Regions from separate parts of the Streptococcus parasanguinis ATCC 15912 genome, predicted to be linked through region 2. Evidence: predicted binding sites of a transcription regulator. Region 2 holds the regulator's gene; each other region holds the start of a gene.
The links. Region 2 encodes CtsR, which represses protease genes until heat stress. Its sites were predicted from a motif close to TTGGTCAAAAAAGGTCAAANA; they were not measured.
Positions count from the first base shown of each region.

Region 1: a site for CtsR is predicted at 4,579-4,599, ahead of HMPREF0833_RS04775 (ATP-dependent Clp protease proteolytic subunit). Genes of this name have one in related genera too.
Region 3: a site for CtsR is predicted at 5,004-5,024, ahead of HMPREF0833_RS00420 (ATP-dependent Clp protease ATP-binding subunit). Genes of this name have one in related genera too.

Region 1 is NC_015678.1:998,954-1,008,835, forward strand. Features, by position in the region: gene HMPREF0833_RS04750 (ABC transporter ATP-binding protein) at 1-191, opposite strand, end outside; gene HMPREF0833_RS04755 (branched-chain amino acid ABC transporter permease) at 191-1,138, opposite strand; gene HMPREF0833_RS04760 (branched-chain amino acid ABC transporter permease) at 1,142-2,011, opposite strand; gene HMPREF0833_RS04765 (ABC transporter substrate-binding protein) at 2,093-3,250, opposite strand; gene HMPREF0833_RS04770 (DUF2129 domain-containing protein) at 3,359-3,637, opposite strand; gene HMPREF0833_RS04775 (ATP-dependent Clp protease proteolytic subunit) at 3,915-4,505, opposite strand; gene upp (uracil phosphoribosyltransferase) at 4,635-5,264, opposite strand; gene mgtA (magnesium-translocating P-type ATPase) at 5,484-8,144, opposite strand; M-box (ykoK) riboswitch at 8,352-8,509, opposite strand; gene HMPREF0833_RS04790 (MalY/PatB family protein) at 8,545-9,708, opposite strand; gene HMPREF0833_RS04795 (cystathionine gamma-synthase) at 9,710-9,882, opposite strand, start outside.
Region 2 is NC_015678.1:1,444,261-1,454,142, forward strand. Features, by position in the region: gene HMPREF0833_RS06640 (hypothetical protein) at 144-857, opposite strand; gene HMPREF0833_RS06645 (DUF4430 domain-containing protein) at 1,298-1,705, opposite strand; gene HMPREF0833_RS06650 (hypothetical protein) at 1,683-2,171, opposite strand; gene HMPREF0833_RS06655 (ATP-dependent Clp protease ATP-binding subunit) at 2,181-4,610, opposite strand; gene HMPREF0833_RS06660 (CtsR family transcriptional regulator) at 4,611-5,075, opposite strand; gene HMPREF0833_RS06665 (alpha-L-fucosidase) at 5,449-9,159, opposite strand; gene HMPREF0833_RS06670 (Ig-like domain-containing protein) at 9,262-9,882, opposite strand, start outside.
Region 3 is NC_015678.1:63,417-73,298, reverse strand. Features, by position in the region: gene HMPREF0833_RS00450 (2-hydroxycarboxylate transporter family protein) at 1-350, shown strand, start outside; gene HMPREF0833_RS00445 (glycoside hydrolase family 32 protein) at 407-1,861, opposite strand; gene HMPREF0833_RS00440 (NAD(P)H-hydrate dehydratase) at 1,870-2,745, opposite strand; gene HMPREF0833_RS00435 (HAD-IIB family hydrolase) at 2,798-3,571, opposite strand; gene HMPREF0833_RS00430 (bifunctional methylenetetrahydrofolate dehydrogenase/methenyltetrahydrofolate cyclohydrolase) at 3,585-4,439, opposite strand; gene HMPREF0833_RS00425 (DUF1797 family protein) at 4,605-4,835, opposite strand; gene HMPREF0833_RS00420 (ATP-dependent Clp protease ATP-binding subunit) at 5,084-7,348, shown strand; gene HMPREF0833_RS00415 (GyrI-like domain-containing protein) at 7,397-8,011, opposite strand; gene HMPREF0833_RS00410 (helix-turn-helix transcriptional regulator) at 8,066-8,968, opposite strand; gene HMPREF0833_RS00405 (NUDIX hydrolase) at 9,146-9,595, shown strand; gene HMPREF0833_RS00400 (DUF1827 family protein) at 9,663-9,882, shown strand, end outside.

The sequences.
Region 1 (9,882 bases), 450 kb from region 2:
CCATCTAAGGTAATGGTCCCTTCACTTGGTTCATATACCCCTGTTAGGAGGTTGAAGAGGGTTGTTTTCCCGGCACCGTTGGGCCCGATCAACCCAACCAATTCCCCTTCATTGAGTTCCATGGTCACATCCCCAACGGCTGTCAAACCACCAAAGTTTTTTGTTAAATTTTTTACTTCAAGAAGTGCCATTAGTTAGCCTCCTTTTTTGAGAGTAGTTTTTTCAAGCTGAATTCCCATGTTCCAAGAAGACCACCTGGACGGAAGATCATCACGAGAATCAAAGCCAATGAGTAAATGATCATACGTACACTTGAGAAGTCTTGAAGCACCATGTTCAAGATACCCAAGACGATGGCTGCCACAACTGTTCCTGACATTGATCCCAAACCACCAAACACGACAATGATCAAGACATTAATAGTATTGGTGAAAGAGTAATCTTTAGGAACAACAGAGCCGATAAAGCCAGCTTGGAGAGATCCAGCAATCGCCGCTGTGATCGCACCAAATACAAAGGCGATGACTTTGACTTTGGTCGTATTGATCCCAACAGATTCTGCTGCGATTTCATCTTCACGAACAGAAAGGGTAGAGCGTCCAATTGGACTGCGTAAGAAGTTAATTGTAAAGATCGTTGTAATCACAACAAAGAGGTAAACCAATTGCCAAGTTGTAAAGGCTGGCAAACCAAGGATCCCAGCAGCCCCATTGGTGAGAGTACCACCATTAACGATCAAGATCCGGATGATTTCAGAAACCCCAAGTGTCGCAATTGCAAGGTAGTCCCCTTTCAAACGAAGGGTTGGAACCCCAACGATCAAGGCAACGATACCAGCAATCAAAGCACCTAAAACCATCGCACCAAAGAAAGCACCATAGGTTGGTGATTTGGAACCAAGAATAGCTGCAGAGTAGGCACCAATCGCCATAAATCCGGCATGCCCGAGTGAGAATTGACCTGAGAAACCAACAATGAGGTTCAAGCCAACTGCAAGGATAATATTAATTCCGATTTGTTCCAAAATTTGGATATAGAAGAGGTTGAGCACACCTGCTGCAACCAAGACTTGGATCAAGGCAAAACCTGCGACCAAAAGACCAAGCCAGACTAAATTCACTTTTAAATTTTGTTTCATGGCTTACACCTTCTCTTTCACATTTTTACCGAGGATACCTGCTGGACGGATGAGCAAGATCACAATCAAGATGGCATACACAATGGCATCACGGAAGTCTGAAAGACCAATCGCTGTAGCGAAGGTTTCCAACAAACCGATAACAAATCCACCTAGGGCAGCACCTGGAATAATTCCGATTCCTCCAAGAACGGCCGCGACAAAGGCTTTGATCCCTGGTGTCATCCCCATCAAAGGCTCGATCGAGTTGTAATACAAACCAATCAAGACACCACCAGCACCTGCCAAGGCTGATCCCAAAGCAAAGGTAAAGCTGATCGTACGGTTTACGTTGATCCCCATCAACTGAGCGGCATCACTATCGACAGATACAGCCCGCATGGCTTTCCCCATCTTTGTCTTTTGAATAATAAATTGAAGAGCGACCATCAAGAAAACAGACACTCCCAAGATCATCAACTGAATATTGGAGATTGAAATAGGACCGAAGTTGTAACGAACCGTTTTAATCACTTGCGGGAAGGAACGGGTATTGGCCCCTACGAAGAAGACCATCCCATATTCGAGCAAGAAGGAAACCCCGATGGCTGTGATCAAGGCTGCAATCCGAGTCGAATGACGAAGCGGACGATAAGCCAGATATTCAATTACAACCCCTAAAATAGCTGTCCCAACCATCGCTAGGAGCAAGGCTACAAAGAAGTTCACTTTCCACGAGTTCAATAAGAAATATCCCATAAAGGCACCTACCATGTAGATATCCCCATGGGCAAAGTTGATCAATTTGATAATTCCATACACCATGGTATAACCAAGGGCCAAGAGTGCATAGACACTCCCCAAGATTAGACCGTTCACTAATTGCTGGAGCATTTGAACCATCCTTTCTAACAATAAAGAGCGAGGCCAGGAATTTTCATTCTCCCAGCCTCTTGTACAAACAACAAATGATAATTATGGTTTAACAGACTCAACTGATTTGACTTTACCATCTTTCAAGCCAATCATAAGAGCTGATTTAACCGGGTTGTGGTTCTTGTCAACTGACATTGTACCAGTCACACCTTCCAAGTCTTTCAACTTCGCAAGGTTGTCTTTCAATTCGACAGAGTTCTTAGCACCTTTAGATGCTTCGGCAACCATGTAAACTGAATCATAAGCCAAAGCTGCGAACATTGAAGGTTCTTCATTGTATTTCGCTTTGTAGGCTTCTACGAATTTCTTGGCTTTATCAGTCATTTCACCTTCAGTAGAGAATCCAGCTACGTAGTAGATGTCTGTAGCTGCAGCAGGTGTTGCTTGTTCAACGAATTTAGCATCGCTAAATCCATCCCCACCAATGATTGGTTGTTTGATTCCCATACCACGCGCTTGGTTTACGATCTTACCAGTTTCTGTGTAGTAACCTGGAAGAACAATCGCATCGAAGTCTTTATCTTTGATTTTTGTAAGGGCAGCTTGGAAGTCTGTATCCTTAGATTGGAAGGTTTCTGTTGCTACGATTTCACCTTTGTAAGATTTCTTGAAGGCTTCAGCAATCCCTTTCGCATAGTCAGATGAGTTATCGTAGTAAAGAACGACTTTCTTCGCTTTCAAGTTATCCGTGGTGTATTTGGCAATGATTTTTCCTTGGAAGCTATCGATGAAGGTTGCACGGAAGAGGTATTCTTGACCTTTTGTCAAATCATCTTGAGTTGCAGATGGTGTAACCAATGGAACACCTGCTTTACCAGCATTGGCAACCGCTGCTGCAGTGGCACCTGAAGTTGCAGGTCCTACAAGAGCATTTACTTTTGATTGAGTGACAAGGTTTGTAGTGACTGTAGCTGCTTCAGCTGTTTCAGATTTGTTATCTTTATCTGTGACAACGATCTTCTTACCGTCAGCTCCACCCTTAGCGTTGATTTCATCAACGGCTAATTGAGCACCTTTTTGTTCGGCACTACCGTAGGCTGCTACTTCACCAGTTTTTTCAAAGTTAAAACCGACTTTTAGTTCTTTGCCGATTTCGTTACCGGTTGTGTTTGAACCTGAAGTAGAAACTTCACCACAAGCAGCAAGAAGAGCGACACTTGCAATGGTTAAAAATGAAAGAGCAAATTTTTTCTTCATTTGTAATGATCTCCTTAAATGAATCTTAAAATAAATACATTAAGAATATACCGAATTATCTGACAATTGTCAATAAAAAAAGCGCAATCCATCAAATGATTGCGTTTTCTAACCTTCTGTGACCACAGATGGGGTCTCCAATCGTTGTAAACTCCCCACAAAATCTGTATCTAAATCTTTGAGATGGCAAGGCAAGACCTTTTTGACATAACGTTCTTTCTTTAAGTCTTCCATGACTTGATCGGCCTTGTCGCTGTCCACATACAATTGGACATAACGGCATTTCTTAGAATGGTACAAGACATCTCCGACAGATTGTAATTTTTTCCCATCTCGATTGTAATACAATTTAACAATCAAGCCTGTTCTTTCTTGTTTCTCAAACATGGTTAATCCCTTTCTCGTTCTGTTACTAGTATATCAAATTTCAAGAAAAAGAACTACTCTTTTATGAGAGCAAAAAAGAGAGTGGGACAGAAATCGGTAATTCGTTAGAATTCGATTTCGTCGTCCCACCTCCGCACAGTTGAGTAGGGCTGTAAAAGCTGATGAAATCAGCGTAGTAGAGCCCACTCAACCACTGCGTTTTGCTCGACAATCCAAAAATAATTGAGAGGCTAGGACTTTTGTCCCAGCCTCTTGACGGACCTTCCCATAGGATGGTTTAGTCCAATTTATTATTGGCCATGATTTCATCAATAAAGCCATATTCAAGTGTTTCTTGCGCGCTCATCCAATTGTCACGTTCAGCATCAGCATGCACTTTTTCAATGGATTGACCTGAATTGTTCGCAAGGATTTTTTCCAAGTTATTCCGTGTTTTGAGCAAGTGTTCTGCTGCGATCGCCATATCGGTTTGTTGGGTACCACCACCAGTACCACCCATTGGTTGGTGAATCATGTACTCTGCATTTGGCAACATGAAGCGTTTGCCCTTCGCACCGCTTGAAGCAATGATAGTTCCCATAGAAGCCGCCATCCCCATAACAATAGTTTGGACATCTGACTTGATAAAGTTCATGGTATCTACGATGGCGAGACCTGCAGAGACAGAGCCACCTGGAGTATTGATATACATATAGATATCTTTTGTATTATCTTGGGCATCCAAGAAGAGCAATTGAGCGATAATGGAGTTAGCCATTTGGTCCTCAACTGGTCCTGTTACCATGATAATTCGATCTTTCAACAGACGGGAATAAATATCGTAAGAACGCTCTCCACGACTGGTTTGTTCAATAACTACTGGAATCATCTATTCTTCTCCTTTAGTATCCATTCATTCTCACGATTCGTGAGGTTCAAAGTATATGTGCTATTATAAACCAATGGTCAAAAAAGGTCAAATCTAAAGCACCTTTCGGACTTATAATGAATGGTTTCTTTATTTGGTACCGAATAAACGGTCACCTGCATCTCCAAGACCAGGAACAATGTAGCCATGTTCATTCAAATGATCATCGAGGGCTGCTGTAAAGATATCAACATCTGGGTGAGCTTCTTGAAGAGCTTTCACCCCTTCTGGCGCTGATACCAGGCAGACAAATTTAATATGGCTAGCGCCACGTTTTTTCAAGGAATCAATAGCTAGAATAGCGGATCCACCCGTAGCAAGCATAGGGTCTACTACAAAGATGCGACGTTGATCGATATCTTCTGGCAATTTCACCAAGTATTCAACTGGTTTCAGAGTTTCCTCGTCACGGTACATCCCGATATGTCCAACCTTAGCAGCTGGTACCAAGCTCAAGAGACCATCGACCATCCCAATCCCTGCACGAAGAATTGGGACAATAGCCAATTTCTTCCCTGCAATCTGTTTTTGAACCGTTTTAGTAATAGGAGTTTCAATCTCAACATCTTCAAGAGGCAATTCACGCAAAACTTCGTAGCCCATCAACATAGCAATTTCATCTACCAATTCACGAAAGGCCTTCGTAGAGGTATCCGTGCGGCGGAGAATAGACAATTTGTGTTGAATCAGTGGATGTGTAATAACTTCTAATTTTCCCATTTTGAGATCCTTCTTTCTAAGCTGTTATTATTCAAAAAAGAGCCATGATAAAAGCGGAGTCAAGCTCTACTCTTTCTTTCAGTCCCTCTTTGATACTCACAGCACATGGAAATCTTCATTTCCAACTTTACATTCTTCTTATTATACCAAATTTTACAAAAAAAAGAGAGCCCTTACACTTAATTTTTTAAGTTCGGACTCACTCTTTCTATAAATAAATTACAACCATTCTTTGTATTTCTTAATATAGATACGTTTGACAACCGTCACACTCAGCATATAGAGGACGATAATCGCAAACAATAGAACAAAGTATAATCCATTTAGTTGGCTCAACTTCAAGATAGAAGCCAAAGGACTATATGGAAGGGAGGTTACAAAGAAGGCTGCTACTAGGGTCGTCACCACGACTGAGAAGGCTGGACGACTTTGGATAAATGGAAGTTTTGGTGAACGCAACATATGAATAACCATCGTTTGAGACCACATGGATTCGATAAACCATCCGGTTTGGAAAACCATGATAAAGGCTGCTGCATCTACTGCTCCATGGTTGTACCCATGACCTAAAATCATTGGGACAACAAGGAAGTAAAGAAGCATGTAGGTAATAATGTCAAATACAGATGAAATTGGACCGATCCAGGCCATGAAGCGCATGATGGAATTTGCTTCCCAGATACGAGGTTTCTTAAGGAAATCCTTATCGACATTGTCAAAAGGAAGGGCGATACAGGAAAGATCATAGATAAGATTGAGCACAATCAAATGAACGGGGGCCATAGGAAGGAAGGGCAAAAAGATGCTGGCAAAGAGAAGAGAGAAGATGTTCCCGAAGTTAGAAGAGACCGTCATCTTGATGTACTTGGTCATATTGGCATAGACCTTGCGGCCTTCAACCAAACCTTTTTCAAGGACCATCAAGTCCTTATCCAGAAGGATGACATCTGCCGTTTCTTTGGCAATATCAACAGCGGTATCCACGGAGATCCCAACGTCTGAGACCTTCATGGATGGAGCATCGTTAATACCATCTCCCATGTAACCAACCTTGTGGCCATTGTTCTTGAGACTGAGGATGATCCGCGCTTTTTGATCGGGTGATAGTTTGGCAAAGACCGTTGTTGTTTCTACAACTTGTGCTAACTCTTGGTCTGTCATCGTATCGATTTCGCTTCCCAAAAGAATCCGCTCGACATCTAGTCCTACTTTTTCACAGACAGCTTGGGTGACCTTTTCATTGTCCCCAGTTAAGATCTTGGTGGTTACCCCATATTCTGCAAGAGCTTTGATTGCGGGAGCTGCAGAAGGTTTTGGTGGATCAAGAAAGGCAAGGTAACCGGTTAGGATCATATCTCCTTCATCTTCAACACTAAAGATTTCATTTTCGTCCAAGTCAGTTTTGTAGCTGACTCCCAAAACACGAAGTCCTTGTTCATTTAATTGAGCAACTTCAGCAAGGACCTCTTGACGAACTTCATCTGTCAGGCGTTTAATCTCCCCCTTGTATTCAACATAAGTCGATACAGAAAGCATTTCTTCCAAGGCACCCTTGGTCACCATGCTGACCACATCGTCTTCGTCTTTGACAATGACACTCATGCGACGACGTTCAAAATCAAAAGGCAATTCATCAATCTTATGGAAAGTTTGATCCAGATCGCGAACGATTTCATGTTTCTTGGCTTCTTTCTGGGTCCGATTGATAATCGCCCGGTCCATCAAATTTTTTAGCCCGGTTTGGAAATAGGAATTCAAGTAAGCCCGGCGAAGAACTGATAGATCCAAATCGCCATGGATATCAAGCGGATACTCCAAAACGATTTCATCTTGGGTCAAGGTACCTGTCTTATCAGTACACAAAATATCAATAGCCCCAAGGTCTTGAATGGCATTGAGTTTTTTGATAACGACTTTTTCCTTGGCCATGATGATGGAGCCCTTCGCAAGACTCGCTGTAATAATCATCGGCAGCATTTCAGGAGTCAAACCAACCCCAACGCTGAGGGCAAAGACACCTGCTTCTAACCAGTCACCATCTGTGAGACCATTGATCACAAAGACAACGGGCACCATCACTAACATGAGCCGAATCAAGAGCCAAGAGATGGTATTCATTTCTCTCTCAAATGAGGTTGGTTCGTCATAGGTGTTGATGGTTTGCTCAATAGCTCCCATCATGGTTTCATCCCCCACGACCAAGACCAAGGCTGTTGCCCGTCCGGAGATGACATTGGTCCCCATAAAGGCCAAACTTTCACTTTCCAAGAGACTATCTAGATTTTGACTGTCGGCTTTTCTGAGACAAACTTTTTCAACAGCATCACTTTCCCCTGTGAGGCCAGATTGTTGGACAAAGAAGTCACGGGAATCAATCAAGACCACATCTGCTGGAATCATATCGCCGGCACTTAGTTTGATCACATCTCCTACGACGATTTCATCGATCGGAATTTCTTGTTCCGACCCATCACGAAGAACGGTCGCTGTATTGACAATCATACGTGATAAGTTGCTGGCAGCTTTATCACTCCGCAATTCTTGAATGAAGCGGATACCACCAGAGATCAAGACCAAGGTCACAATGATGATGGAGGTTGTTGGATCCTGTTCACCTGGTTTTGCTAGCCAGACATTGGTGATGAAGGAAACCAGCGCAATGACCAATAAAATCACCGTAAAAGGATTGATGATCGATTCGTAGATCTTTTTGATCATGGAATCTTCTTGACCTTTTGTGATGACATTTTCGCCATAGGCATCACGGTTTTCTTCTACTTGATCGTCAACCAAACCAAGGGCACTGGTTTTGTAGGTGGCAAAGGTGCTTTCAAGTGGTTCTTGAAGAGCAGCAATGAGTCTTTCTTTATTTGTTTGCATTGGTATCTCCTTTTTCAATCAGGAGCCAATCACTTTTGGAGTCCCTACGACACAAATCAGCGATTGGCTGGTTCGGTGCGGTTCGGGATGATCGTCGATTTGTATCATAGCTCTCTCCTTTCTCTTTTCTTGGTAAGGCATAAAAAAGAGTCCTACCCTCGATCGGTAGGACTCATGAAACTCGTCATTAATTTTTCAATCAAAACTCTCAAAAAACTGACCGTCCAAGCTTTAGCTCCACAAGGCAATGAAATGAGCTTAGTCTTGACCTTTGCGATCAGGACTGTTGACCAACGAGTAGTGTCTCCACTGCTTTGCGGTAGTCATCCGTATCCTTGTGGTAGCCTCACCTACCGTATTTCGAGTTTATTGTACTCCTTCACTTACAGAAAGTCAACACTTATTTGTGAAAAATTTCCACCAAGCGTTTGGTGATTTCTTCAATGAGGGTGAAAGGGGCTGCTACATTGAGGCGGGCATGCAAGTTTCCTTCTTTTCCAAAATCTGTTCCACGGTTCAAAATCAATTTGGCTTGGTCATGAATTTTAGCATGCAGCTCATCATCGCTATAAGGATAGGCGGAAAAGTCCAACCAAAGAAGATAAGTTCCTTGGGGCTTCATGACACGGATATGGGTCTTTTCATGCAGTTCATCTACGACATAGTCAATGTGTTTTTCAAAGACTTGCTTGAGCTCTGTCAACCAAGGTTTACCATGGCGATAAGCCGCTTCTGTTGCAATATAGCCCAAGCCTGAGATTTCATGTTGGTTATTGGCCAATTGTCGTTGTTTAAAAGCCGTACGAAGCTTTGGATTTTCAATGACCACATAGGAATTTTTTGTTCCTGCAATATTGAAGGTCTTGGTTGCACTGGTTAAGATAAAACTGAAGTCTTTAAAGCTTGGATCAACCGTATTAAAGCTGGTATGACGGTGACCAAACAAGGCCAAATCTTGGTGGATCTCATCTGAAACGAGAAGGACACCATGTTTTTGACAGAGGTGGCCGATTTTTTCCAAGACTTCACGATCCCATACACGGCCTCCAGGATTGTGCGGATTGCACAAAACATAGAGTTTAACGTCTTGCTCCACAATGTCTTTTTCTAGCTGATCAAAATCAATTTGGAAAAGACCGTCTTTTTCGACTAACGAATTTTCGATCAATTTTCGACGATTGAGTTTGACACTTCGTGCAAATGGAGGATAGACCGGTGTATTGATTAAGACCGCATCCCCTTCCTTGGTGAAGGCTTGAATAGCTGTTGAAATAGCTGGAACAACACCTTCGATAAAGACGATCGCTTCCTTGTCAAAGGAATAGCCGTGCTCTTCTTTTTCCCAATCAAGGATAGACTGGTAGAGGCTATCCGATGCATAGGTGTAACCATAGACCATTTGGTCAGCATAGCCGATAACAGCTTCTCGTACTTCTGGAATGACATTAAAATCCATATCCGCGATCCAAGCCGGAATGATTTCTGGATCTGTTTCTGTTTCTTTCCACTTGTAGGTATGGTGGGTCAAGCGATTCGGTAAAGTCGTGAAATCATATTTGGTCATCTTAAGCCTCCAATGCTTGTTTCAAATCTTCAATCAAATCATCCGCTTCTTCGATTCCGATGGACAAACGAAGAAGATCATCTGTCAAACCGTATGAATGGCGAACCTCTGCAGGAATGTCTGCATGAGTCTGAGTGGTAGGATAAGTGATTAAGCTTTCAACTCCGCCAAGAC
Region 2 (9,882 bases):
TTTATAAATAGATTTTCTTTATGTTTTTATTATAAACTATATTTTCTATCTGTCAATAGTTTTTTATAAAAAAATATATTTTTATTCGAACCAACAAAAAAAGATCTGAAAAGAGAAGCTTATCCTTTCAGATCTTTCGAATTTTATTCACGAGTGAGGGAGTGGCTGACACCGTCTTTCAGAACTGTCACACTGGACACAGAGCCATCTTTTCCAACTACGATATCTAGAGTCGCTGCAGACCCATCGCCTGCTGAGAGATTAGCATGGTAATGACCATCATCCAAAGTATAGTTATAAGCGCTGATACCATAGGCTACGGGTTGGCCCCCAGGAAGTTGGATGGTCACTTGACCACCTTGGCCAATAGTAACTCCAGTGTCGCGTTTGTCAGACCAATTCCCAGCTGCTGCAGAGAAATCCCCTGCTGCTACCGAATAGACTCCCTTGTATTGGGCATTCTCCGTAGCAGAAGCTTGCTTCTTAGCATGGGCATGACCGTCTTCTAGACTTGGCAATTTTGCTTTCGCTGGTGTTGCTGGAGTGGCTACTTCTTTTGTTACGGGTGCTGCTGGTGTCGCTTCTTCAGCTGGAGCAGGTGTTTGACTAGCTGCAGCTTGGTTATTTTTGCTACCAACGGTATGACTTTCTTCTGATTTGCTATCAGAGGATGAAGAGGCAATCGGATCTTTACTAGTGATCACTTTTTTCTTAGAAGAGCTTGTTTGTTTGACTTGACTGGTCTTTGAACTGCTTGCTTCTGAAGTTTTTTCTTCTTTATTCCCGCCACAAGCTCCTAGGAAAAGAATAGCTGTCAAGGCTAGGGCTGCTAGGGAAATGATTTTTTTGTTTTTCATAACAAAACCTCTTTTGTAACATTTGTAATATTTTGTAACATTATTGTAACACTGTTATATGAGGCTGTCAATAGTTTCTCAAATATTTTTCTAATTTGAAAGAAGTTTTAAATAAGCTCCTAAACTTTAACAAAAAAAGCCGGACAAACTAGCCGACTAGAGCACGTAGACAAATTGTTCTTTTATACAAATATAATACCTCCTATAAAGATAATATAATTTTATTCGTTAGGGGTACTCAATGATCTACTGAAACTTTCCGCTGTGAGAAAAGTGCTAGAAACACTATTGTTTCTAGCACTCGGGAGTTTTGGAACCTTAGGTCCAAAACTAAGTCATGGAACTTCTTCGAAGTTCGCTGACGTCCGTACTCACCTAAGGAAAGTTTCTAAGATAACTTTATCTTTAATCTGAAGCCGGACACACTGTCCAGCTCCTCATTATTGATACACTTCTTGATAGAATTCGATCTTGTCTCCTTTTTTAACAGTGGTTTCAGCAGCACCTTTTGGAGCCATTTCGCCATTGATCTTGTACATCCAGTAAAGACCTTTGGCTTCATCTTGGCTGTGACCGTCAATCGAGGTGATCATGCCATTTTTTTCTTCAATCTTGTAGTTGGCTTTGAGCACTTTCATGAGGTTACTCTCTTCTGCCACTTTCAAGGTTTTCGATTGCGCTTTTTGACCTTCTGGCGTCACGCTAATTGTAATCGAAATTTCGTTTTTCTTGGCAACTTCTGTGCTAGAAGCAGTTGTTTGATTGTTTGTGCTATGAGACGGAGCGCAACTCGCTAAAAGAAGAGCTGCAAGTAAGGTCATCAAGCTAGAAATGATTTTTTTCAACATAAAATCTCCTAAAGATTTGATAGATAATGGGATAGAAAATGATCGTCGACAGAGCATGGGCAAGGTTAAAACTAAAACCATTGACCAAAGCATAGGTCCACCAAGGAATATGGTAAATCAAGGCATAAACACTATCGATCAAGACCCCATAAGCAAAGGACAGTAGGCCCACAAAAAGGATCTGAAGGACAAAGGGCAACCACTTGTAACAGATACGCCAAAGGAGCATCAAGCAACCAAAGGCGACAATCTGAAAGAACACAATCAGGCTCATCCCCAGGAAAAAGGCGGAGACAAACATGGTGATCATCATCACAAGAAAAGCAAAGCTATACCCTTCAAATATCACTAAGAGAAAAAAGATGGCAGAAATAGGTTGGACATTTGGAAAAGGGGCAAAAGCCTGACGTAGAGCGACACAAAGGGCCGCCAAAAGCGAAATACGGGTTAATCGCTGAAGCGTCATGACGTCCTCCTAGACAATCTCGAACTTGATCGTTCCGGCTGTCGTTCCAACCTTGATGGTTTGCCCTTCTTGGGCTTGCCCTTTCAGCAATAGCTCTGCTAGTTGATCTTCCACTTCGGTCTGCAAGACACGACGCAGTGGGCGAGCTCCCATTTCTGGATCGTAGCCTTTGGTTGCTAGCAACTTGAGCGCTGAAGGCTGGAATTTGAGAGTCATGTCTTGTTCGGCCAAGGTCGCGATGAGCGGTTTGACCATGACTTTCACCACCTGCTGCATGTCCTCGCTTGAGAGACTATGGAAGACCACCTTTTCATCAATCCGGTTGATAAACTCTGGACGATAGGTCTTCTTCAACTCTTCAAACATGCGTTTTTCCATATTGGCCTGATCAAAGCGAATATCTTTGGCACCAAAGCCAACTGTCTTATCATCCCGAAGGGCTGTTGCTCCCAGATTTGAGGTCATGATGATAATGGTATTGGAGAAATCAATCTTCCGGCCTTTGCTATCGGTTAAGACTCCGTCATCCAAGACTTGCAAAAGGACATTAAAAATATCTGGGTGGGCTTTTTCCACCTCATCAAATAAGAGAACTGAATATGGTTTGTTGCGAACTTTCTCGGTCAATTCGCCTCCTTCTTCGTAGCCCACATAGCCTGGAGGGGCACCGTTGAGGCGGCTAGCCGCAAATTTTTCCATGTACTCACTCATATCAAAACGGATGAGGGCCGATTCATCATCAAACAGAACTTCTGCCAAAGCTTTGGCTAGCTCTGTTTTTCCGACACCGGTAGGTCCTAGGAACATGAAAGAACCGATCGGACGTTTATTGCTACGAATACCTGATTGATTGCGTCGAATAGCCCGACTGATACTCGAAACGGCTTGGTCTTGACCAATCACGCGCTTGTGCAATTCTGCTTCTAAGTTTAGGTACTTCTTGGCATCGGTTTGGGTCAGTTTTTGAGTTGGAATACCCGATAATTGGCTCAAGGTCACCAAGACATCTTGGTCAGTGACTTCTTTTTTGTAGACAATGGGAGCGGCCTCTACTTCTAAGAGTTGGGCTGCTTTCTTCCACTTGCCATCCATCAAGGCCCGATCCAAGGCGGTCAACTCTTCTTTTACATGACCGTTGGAATCGCGGTTTTGTACGGTAGCTGCCGCTTCATCCAAGAGATCAATGGCTGAATCTGGCAATTGACGGCTGGTCAAATAGCGGTGGGCATATTTGACAGCTGTTTCGATCGCTTCATCAGTAATGGTCACATGATGGTGGTCCTGATAGGTCTCTTTCAAGCCTTGGAGAATTTGGATGCTATCTGCAACACTTGGCTCTTCAATGGTGACTTTCGCAAAACGCCGAGAGAGGGCTGCATCTTTTTCGATATGCTTTTGGTACTCATCTTGGGTCGTTGCTCCAACTGTACGCAAGGTTCCTCGTGCCAAGGCTGGTTTTAGAATATTGGCTGCGTCTAGGGTCGAATCAATGCCGGATCCTGACCCCATAATGGTATGCAGTTCATCGATAAAGAGAATCACGTGACCGTCTTCTTCGATGTCCTGGATGATATTGTTCATCCGTTCTTCGAAGTCTCCACGGAAGCGCGTCCCTGCAACGACATTCATGAGATCCAATTCCAGGACACGCATTTGTGCGATTTCAGCTGGAACATTGCCACTAGCGACACGCTGGGCCAGACCTAATGCAAGGGCGGTTTTCCCGACCCCTGCTTCTCCCACCAATACAGGATTGTTCTTCGTCTTGCGGCTGAGGATTTGGATCATGCGTGAAATCTCTGCATCCCGGCCGATCACAGGCTCAATCTGGCCTGCCCGCGCCATTTCTGTCAAATCACGGGTATAATCTTCAAGACCTCCACTGGTGCTTGGGGGCATGCCCATCATATTTCCCATGGTTTGGCGGTTAGGGTTTTGAGCCCGATAAAGACTCCGAATGGCTTTGATATCATTCTTGTCCCAGCCTGCCTTGTCTTCTAAATTCTTGCGAAGGGAGGCAATAGGAACTCCCTTGTCTTGCTCTGTAAAGGCAAAGCCGGCAAACTCCATGACTTGGCTAGCCAAGGTCCCACGGTCTGCTAGAAGAGAGAGGAGCACATGCTCTGTTCCCAAAGTCTTGGCATGAAGGACCTGGGCAATCTCTCTTGCGTGCTTCATAATCGCTTCCATCCGATAAGAAAATGGGAAGATTTCATACCGATTGTCGCTTTGAAAAGCTTGACCTGTAATATGCTCCGCTGCATCCTGAAACTCATCGATCTGCATAGGATAATCGTTCAGTACAGAACCTGCCACGCTATAGGGATTATTGGCCATAGCCGTCAGGAGATGCCAAGTATCTAAGGTATGCCCCTGATAGTGGCCTGCTAGTATTTGGGCCGCTTCTATACTTTCTAACAGTGCTGTTGAATAGTTCATCTAGTCGGTATTTCCTTTTCTATCTACTTGTTGAATGATTTTTTTCAGCATCGTTGCTCGTAGGATGAGAGCATCTCGACCTAGGACCTCATCGGAGGTCGTCGCAAGCAAGAGCTGAGCCTCACGTTTTGTCAATAATTTTTCTTCATAGAGCATCTGGAGGATATCATTGAAGACCTGCTGGCTGATGGTCTCTCCAATATTGGCTGCCAAGTCTTGGAGCATCTGATGGTGATCTGAAAACTGGACCTTGCCAATGCGGATATAGCCACCACCACCGCGCTTGCTCTCTACAATATAGCCTCGGCTCTCGGTAAAACGAGTCTTAATGACATAGTTAATCTGACTGGGTACGACCTGAAAGACATCGGCTAACTCACTTCTTTTGAGCTCTGCCATGCCAGCTTGAGCCAGCAAGGCCTTAATATAAGCTTCGATGCTATCAGATGTGTTCTTATTTGCCATGATGCTCCTTTCTGGCTTGTTTTTTTCTAGATGGATGCTCTGTTCTTTGGCCCATAAAAAATGGCCTTGGAGTGTTCCTTCTCATCATTGACCTTATTTGACTATTATACAATTTTTACGGCTGTAAATAAAGCAAAGACTCCATGGAAATAGGAATCTCTTAAGGAAAGGAGAAAATAAAAGAGAGTGGGACAAAAGTCCTAGCCTCTCAATTATTTTTGGATTGTCGAGCAAGACGCAGTGGTTGAGTGGGCTCTACTACGCTGATTTCATCAGCTTTTACAGCCCTACTCAACTGTGCGGAGGTGGGACGACGAAATCGAATTCTAACGAATTCCCGATTTCTGTCCCACTCTCTTATGACAAGAATGAACTACTCTTTGCGACGAGCGAATTTCGCGCCTCCGCCCAAGAATCCTAGACCAAGAAGGCCTAACCAAGCAAAGAAACCACTTTCTTTTGTACCGGTTTGAGGAAGTTTTCCTTCCGATTGCAGAGTCGGACTTTCAACACCTTCTTTTTCCGAATGGTCTGAAGTCAAAACAGAAACTGCTTCTGGGGTTTTCAGTTGCAAGAGAACGGGTCTTTCTTTTTCTTTTTTGTCTTCTGTTTGAGAAAGAGTCATAACTTCTGGCTGCTCCTTACTTGGAGTGACAGGAGTGGTAGGAGTCGGCATATCAGCTATCAACGAACTTTCTTCCGCTTCCTTCGTTCCGACTTCTGTGATCTGGTCCTGAGCCTCCACTTCGACAAAGGCATCGACTTCTGTCCGAATTTCTTTGCCTTCTTCTTGTCGAACCTCAATCAATTTCAGCCGGCGTCCGACCTTCCCTGCTTGAAGGATCCGGCTCTCGCCCTTGGCCAAGTCCTTGTTCTCACGTGTTTGACTCTCAAATGGAATCTCCTCCGCTTCGATGAGAAGTTCTGGTTTTTCAAGAATCAAATCCCGAACACCTTGATCTGGTCGTGTCTGCGTCAGCGGTTCATAATTGCGAGCATCTTCTAAGATAGTTTCAAGGGCTTCCACTTGATTAGCTGCAGCAACCAAATCTGGTCGCTCTTGATCCAACAACTGCGTCAAGTCCGTCAATTGTCCTTGAACCGTCGGTTTGAGGTCTGCTTTCAAGCGCTCGAGAGAAGTAGCCTTGATCTTTTCTACTCCTTCTCTGATGATCTGTTGTAGCTCTTCTTGACTGAGCAACTGGCTATCTTTCCCTGATAGGATAAATCGATCTACCTGGATGGCTCTAGATGACTGAGGGTCATTGAGGGCTGGATCTAGGTGCAAGCGTAGCTGGTGGTAGCCTTTTGCTAGACCTTGCAGATTGACCAAACTCTGGTCGAGCTTGCGTTGGTCTCCATAGCCACTGAAATAATGGTCGCCGTCGATCTCATAATCATGGCCACGCCCTTCTTCGAAGGCTATTTCTTTTCCATCCAGAGTGACGCTGTAGAGACCATGACTTGGGTCGACTACTCCTCGGACCTCCACACCGGTTCCCTTAAAAGTGATGGTCACTTCAATGTGTTTCTTGCCTTCTTCATCGGTCACTTGGTTAAAGCTCGACCAAGATTCTGTGCCATTTGAGAAGTCTTTGTTGTCCGTCTCATGGTGCCAACCTTGGCTATAGTGCAGTTTCGGATCTTGGTCATCTACTTCTTTGCGATTTTTTGGCAACTGGTCCTCGTTCATTACTTGGACTGTCAGTTCTGGAATAAAGCCGACCAGACTTCCTTGATCCGGATGGAGCAATTTGACCTTAAAGTCATAGACGTCGGTCGCTTTTCCTGCAAAATCAAGGGTTGGAACTTGGACTGTTTTTTCTGTTTCGCCATCAGCGAACTCAAGGGTGACATTGGTATCTTTGTAGACCTTACCATGAACCCCTGTTCCTGGTTCTGTGATTAATTTCAGACTGGCACTTCCTTTAGAGCCACCTTTTCTCTTGACGACGACTTGCGCTGGGTCGCCTTTCTTAACGGCTAGGGTTGGCTGAGCAAACTCAAAGAGACCCTTTTCTTGGTTATTGAGAGCATAAATCCCTTCCGTTGCGATCGCATCTCCCTTGCTATTGACCAAGGTCAAGGTGTGGGATCCTGCTGCCAAGTCCGGTGTTTCATAGACCTTTTGGCTACGTTTGCGGCTTGGACTTTGGGTATTGACGGTCGCTAGCTTTTGGCCATCGACATAGACATCCATTTCCCCGTGACCAGGGTCGACAGTTGCGACCACATAGGCTTTGGTGCCTTCAAATTGATAGGTCACCGAAGCTCCCTTTTTCTTGGTCCACATAGAGGTGCCTCGAACACCTTCTCCCTCTTCATTCCACTGGCCATTGGCCCGCTCAGCTGTCCGATCAGAATGATAAGTCAAACCAAGCGGATAGCCATCGGTTTCTTCAATGCTAGCTGGGGTCTTATAGACAGAGACTCCGTTCAAGATTGGAGTAGCTTGGGCATCAGTGATGGACACCCGGATATAGCGACTATCAACTGGTTGCCCTTTGATCAATCGGCGGTATCCCACAGTTGAACCAGCTCCATAAGGAACCCATTGGCCATTCACTGCCACATCAATAGTAAAACCGGAAATCCGTTGGCCTTTCTCAATCGTTTCTTTGAGCTCTACTACATCAAAGTGTCGCTCTTTTCCAAGATCGAGAACAAAAGAGCCGGTCTTGGCATCATCTGCAGGTGCCCAACTGGTCTTTTCATCGCCATCTGTCAAATGGCTGGCCTTGTAGAGCGGATTGCATCGTGTCGAGTCAGCTTCTACTAAAGCTCCTGCCGCATAGTTCACACTGTAGAGTTGGTCCAAGGTCTGACGGAATTCTTTCAAACGGGCCACATCGGCATCCGCAAATTTCCCGTCTTGGTTGGGTGGAATATTGAGCAGAAGCGGGGTTCCACGGCCGACCGATTTGAAGTAAATGTCCATCAATTCGCGCAAGGACTTAGGCTCTTGATTGTCATGATAAAACCAGCCGGAGCGAATAGAAACATCCGCTTCTCCCACTGAGTATTGCTTCCCTTCCGGATCCCCGTGATTGAGGTAACTATTAGATGGATTGTTGCGGATCTTATCTGGATTGACCTTTTGCCAAACCGGATCTCCGGCAATCCCCTTTTCATTTCCAATCCAACGAACATTGGTCGGCTCAGCTGAGAAGATGGCAATATCCCCTTGGGCCTTGCGAATGGCTTCAAACCACTTGTCAAAGGTATAGGTGACTTTTTGAGCCCCATCGCCACGCGCTCCATCCATCCAGACTTCTACGAATTTACCCTTGTTCCCATATTTTGGATCTTCAAGGATTTCCTTAAGCTGGTTGAGATAGTATTCATTGTATTGGTCCTCTGTATCCACATGGTAGAGCGGGCTGTGAGCATCCCAAGGAGAGAGATAGACCCCCATGCCCATGTCATACTTGCTGGCAGAAGCAGAAACCTCGGCTAGGACATCGCCTTTTCCATCTTTCCAACCACTTTTGGCAATGGTATGGTCGGTGTATTTGGAAGGGTACAAGAGGAAGCCATCATGGTGCTTGACGACCATGATGGTCCGTTTGAAGCCCGCGTCCTTGAGTGTTTTGATCCACTGATCGGTATCCAGATGCTCTGGATAAAAATAATAAGGGTCTTCTTGCCCATCTCCCCATTCACGATCGTAGTAGGTATTCATCCCAAAGTGGATGAAGGCTGCTAGTTCTTCGCGGTGGTATTGCATTTGGGCCTTGCTTGGAAGCGGACCATAGTCTGCAATCTCAGGCTCCTCATCTAGAGAAGTGGCTGGTTGGCTTGCTTCTGTCCCTTGACTGACTGCGCCGTTTTCTTTCTCACTAGTAGCTGCTGAGGCATGCTCTGATTCTTCTTGGTGCTCGTTCACAGTTTTCTCCTCCTTTCCTTGGTGATCGACATCGCTTGTTTCAACCCGTTCTTCACGTGGTTCACTATTCTCAGCTTGTTCCTCTGCGTAACTGGTAGTAGCTCCTAAAAAACAAGTCGCTACGACTACCGAGCAGACGCCTACCGAGAGTTTACGAATGCCAAATCGAATTCTCTGATCAACTAATCTTTTTCCCATATTCTATTCCTTTATGTCATCAGGTAAAGAGGGTGGGGCTTCCCATCCTCCTTCTTTTACCTGTGAACTTTTCACCGTTTTTTACTAGTTTCTCTAGCCGTCTTACTTGGCCTTTTTGGATCTTTTTTTCTGATCGTCCAGCACAGCACTGGCAAGGCCTGCTGCTAGGATTCCAGCAACGAGGCTTGCGACGCTTTCTTCCGTTCCCGTATTTGGTAATCTACCTTCGGAAACTGGAGCAGCTGAAACTGCTGGTGTTTGAGCGGTTTTCTCGACTTCCTCCCCTGCTGCATCTGTCCCTTCCTGGCGCACCGCTTTGACCTCAAGAGATGCTTGAGGAGTTGCGGTAGCTACTGGTCCTTCTGAGACATGAGAAGTCTCTGGGTTCGGAAGCGGTTGTGGCTCTGGCTGCGGTTGTGGTTCTGGTTGTGGAGTGTCTGGAAGCACTTCTTTCGTGCCCACCTCTGTGATTTCTGCCACTGGATCTAGCTCTACAAAGGCATCCAGTTCCTTCCGGCTTTCCACACCATTTTCTTGAGAAACTTCCACCAAGCGCAATTTGCGGCCTTTTTGACCTTCTTGAACCACACGTTTCTCACCTTTTGGAAGATCCGCATTTGGACGTTCTAGGCGTTCAAAGTCCATCTCTTCTGGCTCAATCACCAACTCTGGTTTGGTGTGGACCAGATTCTTAACCCCTTCTTCGGGAATGGCTGAGCCTGT
Region 3 (9,882 bases), 770 kb from region 2:
TCATTATGACCAACCTTACCCATGCAGTCCTAGCTGGGATCGGTCTTTCCTTGATTGACCTTTCAACTCTAGCGAAGGCGATGACCTGGCAATTCATTCTCCTAAGCTTGACATCTGTTCTAGCTATGGGGCTTGCTTCTGCTTTGATCGGAAAACTGGTTGGATTGTATCCAGTCGAGACTGCTATCGGATCTGGTATGATCAATAACTCTATGGGAGGAACCGGAAATATCGCTGTTCTCTCCGCATCCGATCGTATGGAAATGATCGCCTTCGCCCAAATGGCCAACCGACTCAGCGGGGCTATCATCCTCATTCTCGGAGGGCTCCTCGCTTCTGTCCTCTCTTAAATAAGAAAAAGGCAAGTCACAGGACTTGTCTTTTGTTTTAGGAGGTTTTTCCATTCCTATTTTTGATAGGTTTTTACGACCCAATCGACTCCTTCATCTGCCGTGAGAGTATAGACGGGATTTTCAGTCGTTTCATAAAAGGTCATCGAGAGAGTTTTGCCATCCACGAATACTTCGATTGAGTTGGTATCGCGAATGATTGAAAAATGATGATCCTTTTCAGCATCCAACTGAATCCATCTTGATTGAAATGTGGGATTTTCTTTTCCAGTAATGAGGTGTCCAAATTGGTCTCGACTTAAGCTAAAGCGTTTTTGAGAGGCGTCGTAAATCAATTTCAAGACACTATCAGGATCGGTTTTATCGCTATAACTTAGGATAAAGGAGCAACCCGGTTTGGCATCTAGTTCAAACAAGGTTTGTTTCCCTCTAGCTGGGATCGTGATCTGATTGCCCTGAACAATGGTTTCTGACACATGCTCTACAAGAAAGTATTCGTTCACTGACTCAGGTAACTCCTGAACCAATCGTCCGTCTTTCAAGGACAATTTTCTTGGAAGAGTCATACTACCTGCCCACCCATGAGCTAAATCATGACTGGGGATAGACCGGTGCCACATTTGCATCCAGGCAACCATGTATCGTTCGCCATTTGGTCCTTGACAAGTTTGAGGGGCATAGAAATCCAAACCACCATCCAATTCATCATAGGAATCGACATGAAAGCGTCCTGTTTCCCAATTCATGTCACCGATAAAGGCAACCGTCGAATTTAAATTCCAGTATTTTTCTTGCTGCCTTTCCATTTCAATGGGAGACAGGATCAAGACCCATTTGCCATCTAAAGGGAAGAAATCAGGACATTCCCACATAATCCCTTGCCCTTCTTCACCTTCTAAAAGAACTGATGTAAAGGTCCAATCTACTAGATTACTTGATGCAAATAGGAGAATTTGACCTCTGTCATCTGGCGTCTTAGAAGCAACGACAGCGTAATAGTTTCCTTGATATTCAAATACTTTAGGATCACGAAAATCTGCAATATCTGCGATCCCCTCAATATGGTGAGCATAGATCACTGGATTAGTAGGCAACTTTTCAAAGGTAATGCCATCTGTTGACACCGCAAGACACTGGGTCTCTTCCCGCTTTTCCTCATCGTCTACATGACCCGTATAAAGCAAATAGAGCTTGTCATCTTTCACAATAGCACTACCCGAGAAACAACCATCCTTATCATAGCTTTCGCTTGGTGCTAAAGCTACTGGCAGTTCTTCCCAATGGAGAAGATCTTTTGATTTAGCATGCCCCCAATGCATGGGACCCCAAACACTATCATAGGGATAGAATTGGTAAAACAAATGGTATTCCCCACGGAAATAAACAAAGCCATTTGGATCGTTCATCCAGCCGATTGGAGGTAGCAAATGAAATGCTCCTCTATATTGCTGGTTAACCTTCACCCTGTTTTCATCGATATACTGATTTGCTTTCCGAATGCTTTCCTTCATTTTTTTACCTACTCCCTATTTTCAGTGCTGGTAACCTGATCTTTGTCACTCCACTTTTTCATCCATTTGGGGATTTCTTGGCTGATGGTTGTCGGTAGAACCACATAAGCCTCCTTGCTCAAGTCTTCAGCAATGGCTGAATGAAGATAGGTCGCAACCACCACGCGCTCATAGAGACTGACCTGTGGAAATTGACCTGCAAACCCTGCGATCATCCCTGCCAAGGTATCCCCCATGCCACCTGTTGCTTGGTAGGGACCACCAACATCTAGCTGATAGCCCTCTTCTTGCCCACTTGTCCAAATGCGGGTGTGTGGTCCTTTTTCTACAATGACAGTCCCTTTAGGAAAACTTTGAACCGCTTCTCGGCTCTTCTCTTCTGTTTGGCTAGCTAGATCAAGTCCTGACAGTTTTTCCCATTCTTTTTGATGAGGCGTAAAGACCAACTGAGCCTTTGGCAATTCAAACTGAGAAGCTACTAAAAGACTAATAGCTCCTCCATCTAATATCAAGACCTGCTGGCTAGAGACTTGCTCAAAAATCATGTGCAAGATTGCTTGGTTTTCATTAGATTCCTTTAAGCCCGGCCCTACTAAAATCACGCTAGCTTTTTGCACTTGCTCACAAAGGAGTTCATGATCCGCTAGATCAAAGCCCATGGCTTCAGGAAGATGGCTATGAAGGGCCGTCAGATTGTCAGGATCTGTTGCGACAGTGACTAACCCCGCTCCACTGTGAACCGCAGCGATCGCTGCCATAATGATGGCTCCCCCATAGGGATAGGTTCCTCCAATCAGGAGCAGACGACCAAAATCTCCCTTATATGACGTCATTGGGCGCTTCACAATGACGCGCTGGATCTCTTCTTTCTGAACTCTTCTCATACCTTCCTCATTTCTAGCGAAAAAGGAGAAGCCACGACTCCCCCTCCTTCTTTTATTTTCCTCTAAATTCTGCGAAGACTTGCAAGATCTTAGCAGCAACAGCTTGTGGATGATTTTGCTTGGCCACTAATTGATCATCAGCGTAAGGCCGAAGGGATGGAAAATCGCCAATTTGAACTGCATAAATAGCTTTTTCAAAGAGCTCAATATCGTTTTGATCATTACCAAAAGCCACGAAATTTTCTCCACAGAGTTCTTCGACTGTTGTCACTTTATGAGTGTTTGCTGGATTGAGATAGATACATTTTTCATGAGCATGATAACGAATGTGGGCCTTATTGGTCTTTTCAATTCGCTCGATGATCTCATCTACCAATTCCTCATGGGCCCCCATATAGATCACAACCTTAATCGGGTCCGTCAGGTCCTCTAAAGAACGATACTGGGCTTTTTTGAGGGGATCCACATTCGCAATAAAAGGAATTTTTTCCAAAATCTGACCACTATAATCAAAGGTATCGTCCACAAAAAATGGTAGATTGTAATGGCGACAAAAACCAAGGACTTCTCGATAGACATCCTTGTCCAATTGATCCTCATAAACCAGTTGCCCCTGACGATAAGCTAGCCCGCCATTTAAGCCAATCACGAGTTGATGGCTCAGTTGATCCCCTAAAAGGCCTAAGCAATCCCGATAAGAACGTGCAGAAGCAAAGGCGACTTCATGACCAAATTCTTCTGCTCTCAATAAGACCTGTTTAATTTCATCATCGATTGTAACACCATCGAATGACAAGGTTCCATCTAAATCAAAGACAAACTTCATCTCGCTCACACTTTCATTTTTTTAAGGTACGAACAGCTGCTTCGTAGGTCTGCTCCATCAGCATGGTAACGGTCATAGGACCAACCCCTCCTGGTACCGGAGTAATATGACTGGCCAAAGGGGCAACAGAGTCAAAATCGACATCCCCACACAATTTGCCATTCTCATCGCGATTCATCCCGACGTCAATGACGACGGCGCCTTCTTTCACGAAGTCTGCTGTTACAAATTTTGCACGACCGATCGCCACAACCAGGATATCCGCTCTTTTAGCGATTTTAGGCAGATGATGGGTCCGGGAATGGGTCAAGGTTACCGTGGCATTTTTGGCGAGGAGCAACTGCGCCATAGGTTTTCCAACGATATTGGAACGACCAATCACGACTGCACGCTTCCCTTCTAGATCAATCCCATACTCTTTGAACATCTCCATGATCCCAGCAGGCGTCGATGGCACCATAATAGGATTTCCAGCCCATAAACGCCCCATATTCAATGGATGAAAGCCATCCACATCCTTGGTCGGATCAATCGCTAAAAGAACTGCATCCGCATCGATATGCTTAGGCAGTGGCAACTGCACTAAGATTCCATGCCAAAGAGAATCTTGATTGTAGTGTTCGATCACTTCTAATAATTCATCTTGGCTGATATTTTCAGGAAGTTGTCTCACTTCACTGCGAAAGCCTGCCGCAATAGCAGAACGCTCTTTATTTCTTACATAAATCTTGCTGGCTGGATTATCTCCTACCACGATTACAACAAGGCCAGGTACAACCCCTGTCTCTTCTTTTAATCGTACTGTTTTCTCCGCAATCTCACCCTGTAATTTTGTAGCGAGCGCCTTCCCATCAATGATTGTCGTCATGTCAATTCTCTTTCTAGTCAAGTAATGAAAATAGTCCTCTCTATTATAGCAGATTTCAAGTCTCAAACCTAACTGTTCCTATTTAGAATTTCTTATAGACGCAAACTATAGCCAGATGGACAAAAAATGAGCTTGAGACCACCCCAAACTCATCCACTCAGTTGCTTAGTAAAGCAATTCATAAATTTCCATTGCAATTAAATCAATGCTGTCAAAAGTATAGGTTTCACGCGCTTCAACATCACGAAGTGTAAAGGTTGAACCTTCTTCTTCATTGTGGTTGTAGGCTACTTCAGCGACAACAACACCGTCACGTTCAAAATTACGTTTTAAGTTTCCACCGTCTTTTGTCATCGTCTCCAAACGGTTGATAATCCGTACTAAATGTGATTCCATTTTATTTCTCCTCTTTACTTTCTACTCTCCTATTTTATCATAAAAGAGAAAGCTCTTCCAATAAAAATTCACATTTTTCCATTGATTTGCTTTCTTCAGTATTCCTAAGCGACATTTCGTAGCAAATTCTTGCAAACTTCTAGAATACTGATATAATGAAACTATAAATCTTTGACTATTTTTGACCTTTTAAAAATAGGCTCATCTCTTGATGGAAGACCATCAAAAACCTACTGTGAGGTATGTATATGCTTTGTCAAAATTGTAAAATAAATGAATCAACCATCCATTTATATACAAATGTAAATGGACACCAGCAGCAAGTAGACCTCTGTCAAAATTGCTATAAAATTATGAAAACAGACCCAAATAACAGCTTCTTGAAAGGCATGACCCAACGGAGCCAACTGACTGGAGATCCCTTCGAAGATTTCTTCAATAACCTTGGAAACTTCCAAAGTCCACAAGAACCTCAAACACCTCCAACTCAATCTGGAGTCAGTTATGGAGGTGGCGGTTACGGCCAAAACAATAACCGTAGCGGCAGTCAAGACCCACGTCAAGCTCGCCCTCAAAAGCCTAAAGGACTATTAGAAGAATTCGGTATCAATGTCACAGAAATTGCCCGCAAAGGGGATATTGACCCTGTCATCGGCCGTGATGAAGAAATTATCCGTGTCATCGAAATTCTCAACCGTCGAACCAAGAACAATCCGGTTCTGATCGGAGAACCTGGGGTCGGAAAAACTGCCGTTGTGGAAGGCTTGGCCCAAAAAATCGTCGATGGAGACGTTCCTCATAAATTGCAAGGAAAAGAAGTCATCCGCCTAGACGTCGTCAGCCTCGTTCAAGGCACAGGTATTCGTGGTCAATTCGAAGAACGCATGCAAAAATTAATGGATGAAATTCGTCAACGTGAAGATGTGATTCTTTTCATCGACGAAATCCATGAAATTGTTGGCGCAGGATCTGCTGGCGAAGGCAATATGGACGCTGGAAATATCCTCAAACCAGCCTTGGCGCGCGGTGAACTCCAATTGGTCGGTGCTACTACCCTCAATGAATACCGCATCATTGAAAAAGATGCAGCCTTGGAACGTCGGATGCAACCCGTTAAGGTCGATGAGCCAACGGTTGAAGAAACCATCACCATCCTCAAAGGCATCCAGAAAAAATACGAAGACTACCACCACGTCCACTATACAGACGGGGCCATCGAAGCGGCAGCTATTCTTTCAAACCGCTACATCCAAGATCGCTTCCTGCCAGACAAGGCCATTGATTTGTTGGATGAAGCCGGGTCTAAAATGAACCTGACTCTGAACTTTGTGGATCCAAAAGTTATCGACCAGCGCTTGATTGAAGCGGAAAACCTCAAAGCTCAAGCGACCCGCGAAGAAGACTTTGAAAAAGCAGCCTACTTCCGCGACCAAATCGCAAAATATAAGGAAATGCAAGGTCAACATGTCACCGATCAGGAAACCCCTGTCATCAGCGAAAAAACGATTGAACACATCGTTGAACAAAAGACCAATATTCCTGTTGGTGATTTGAAAGAAAAAGAACAATCTCAATTGATCAATCTGGCTTCTGATTTGAAAGCTCATGTGATTGGTCAAGACGATGCAGTAGATAAAATCGCGAAAGCCATTCGACGCAATCGTGTCGGCCTAGGATCTCCTAACCGTCCGATCGGAAGCTTCCTCTTTGTCGGACCAACCGGTGTCGGAAAGACCGAATTGTCTAAACAATTGGCGATCGAGCTCTTTGGCTCTGCAGATAATATGATCCGCTTTGATATGAGCGAATACATGGAAAAACATAGCGTAGCGAAACTAGTCGGAGCTCCTCCGGGCTATGTGGGCTACGATGAAGCTGGACAACTAACGGAAAAGGTACGTCGCAATCCATACTCTCTCGTTTTATTGGATGAAGTGGAAAAAGCCCATCCAGATGTCATGCACATGTTCTTGCAAGTCTTGGATGATGGCCGTTTGACAGATGGTCAAGGCCGTACCGTCAGCTTTAAAGATACCATTATCATCATGACCTCTAATGCTGGAACCGGCAAGGCTGAGGCCAATGTTGGTTTTGGAGCTGCTCGCGAAGGTCGCACCAACTCCGTACTTGGAGAACTCGGGAACTTCTTTAGCCCTGAATTCATGAACCGTTTTGATGGCATCATTGAATTCCAACCTCTATCAAAAGAAAACCTTCTTCAAATCGTTACCCTCATGCTGGATGAAGTCAATCAACGTCTCGCACAAAATGAGATTCATCTGGATGTGACAGAGAAGGTCAAAGAAAAGTTGGTCGATCTGGGATACGATCCAAAAATGGGGGCCCGCCCACTCCGTCGTACCATCCAAGACCATATCGAAGATGCCATTACAGATTATTACCTAGAACATCCAAGTGAAAAACAACTCAAAGCAGTCATGACCAGCAATGGGAATATTAGCATCAAAGCTACTAAAAAAGCAGAAAAGAACACTTCTGAAAAGGAAGACTAAATTTTCTAGTTTTATAAAAAGAACAGGAAGTCTTATTTCCTGTTCTTTTTAATTTTCTTCTTGAATCTGATAACGAAGAATTGTTTTTAATTTATATGGATCTGTTCGATGGAGATTGTTTAGATAAATCTCACGATGAACTTTCGAAATTCTTTTAAGTTTATGGAGTTTGCAAAAACGCTCCATTTCATCAAAAGTCTGATTTTCTGTATCAAAAGGTCCTACATGAAGCATGGCAAGACTGTAGCCTTCTTCTAGTTCTTCAAAACGAATAGCATCATAGAGCTGATTGGGTTTCTTGATTTTAACCTCTTCCAAAGCTTTATCAAACAAGTCACTCGTAACAAAATTAGGTTGACCAATCATAATACTATAAGACAGTTCACTTTTAACTAGTTTCCCTTCATTCTCCTGTTTCCATAAACCTTCTAATGGAAAAACAGTAAAATCCATGTAGTCTTGATCCAGAGGAGACTTTTTATACTTCATCTTTATAGCATATGCTAACGCATATAAGGCACTCACTCGTTGAGAAAAATCTTCTTCATTTGGATCCCCTTTGCCGTCAATTATGATATAGGATTTAGAAGGTACTTGCAGGATAGTGGGCTTATCCTTGATTTGATAGAGAACTTTCTCTATTTTTCTCCATTCATATTTCATTTGACCTATCTCCTTTCTATCTCAATTCTAGCATTAAAACCCTGACATCTTTTGTCAAGGTTTATAAATCTTTTGTATATTTTCTAATCTTGAAATCATTGATCTTCTCAGATGATCCGGTTCAATAATCTCTACCCCATCTAAATAAGACAATAAGTAAGTATAAATACTCTCGTGCTCTGGCAATTGGGTTTTAACATATAAACATCCATCCTCACACTGAAAAATCTCTTCTTCTAAAAAGTCTTCATAAACTCTAAAAGCGAGCTTTTGACTAAACTTCAATGATACTTCCATTAGATTTTCCATCTTAATAGAAGTATCAATAGGTTCAATCACATTTTTTTGGTTAATTGTTTCTTCCAGTAGTTGATAGTCATTAATCCTAGATAATTTAAAAAAACGCCAATCTTCTTTTGAACAACAATAAGCATGAAGATACCAGTCTCTTTTTTTAAATACTAGTTTAAAAGGCTCAACTGTACGAATCGTTTTCTGACCATTTCCACTCAGATAAGTAATCGAAAGTCGTCTTTTATCTAAGATAGCTTGTTTAATTGTATCAAAGAGATCTTTTTGCCCTTTTCGTTTCCTCCAATCTGTTAAGTCGACTTCTAACCAAGATTTAGCTGAAACTTTAAAAATAGATTCCAATTTTGTCAGTAAAAAATCTTGTTTATCTTCTGTCAAAGTCTGGAGACCTTGTAAAGCAGATAAAAGTTTTATTTTTTCCTCCTCTGATACAAGGGTGCGATCAAGAACGAAGTCTTCCATTAAAAAGGTCCCTCCAGCCTTTCCAGGAACAGAATAAAGAGGAATACCTGCTATGCTTAATCTCTCAATATCACGATAAATTGTACGTACTGAGACTTCAAATAATCGAGCAAGTTCAGGAGCGGTTATTCTCCCATTTTCTAAAAGTATGTATAAAATACGAAATAGTCTTGATTCAGCCATAAAATCACCTCCCTTTTATTATATCAATTAAACTAATTTGATAGGAGTGTTTAACTAAACAAATTTATACTTCAGACAAAGTAGCTACTTTTACACAAGTTCGGCAGTTTATTCTTGACAGCTTTCACCTCGTCCATTATGATAATAATAAAGATACTAGATAATGAGGAAAATTCAATGACAAATCCTACATTTGGAGAAAAAAAACAAGATGTGACCTACGTCAATCGCTATGGTGTCTACGCTGTTATTCCCAATAAGGACAAGGATCAGATCATCCTCGTTCAAGCTCCTAATGGAGCCTGGTTCTTACCAGGTGGGGAAATCGAGGCAGGTGAAGATCACTTGCAAGCTCTGAAACGGGAACTGATCGAAGAATTAGGCTTTACTGCTATTTTAGGGCAATACTATGGCCAAGCAGATGAGTATTTCTATTCCAGTCATCGCGACACCTACTACTACAATCCCGCCTATATTTATGAAGTGGTAGGCTATACAGAAGCTCAAAAACCACTGGAAGATTTTAACAATCTTGCTTGGTTTCCTGTAGAAGAAGCTATTGAAAAACTCAAACGTGGCAGTCATAAATGGGGCATTGAACAGTGGAAAAATACCCACAAAAGATAAAGGAATTCTTTCACAAAAAATAAAAAAGTGCTATAATAAATGAAGATAGAGGTTAGGAGGAACTCATATGAAGCTCATTAATACCACAAATAGTCATGCTACACTGGTCAAAAGCCAACTTGCCAGCACTGACGCCTTGCTTGTTGAGGTTTATTCCGCGGGCAATACAGACGTTGTTTTTACACAAGCCCCAACACACTATGAATTGTTGATCAGCAACAAACACCGAGCTATTCGTGAAACTGAAGTAGAAAAAATTCGTGAGTTCTTTTTAAAACGTAAGATTG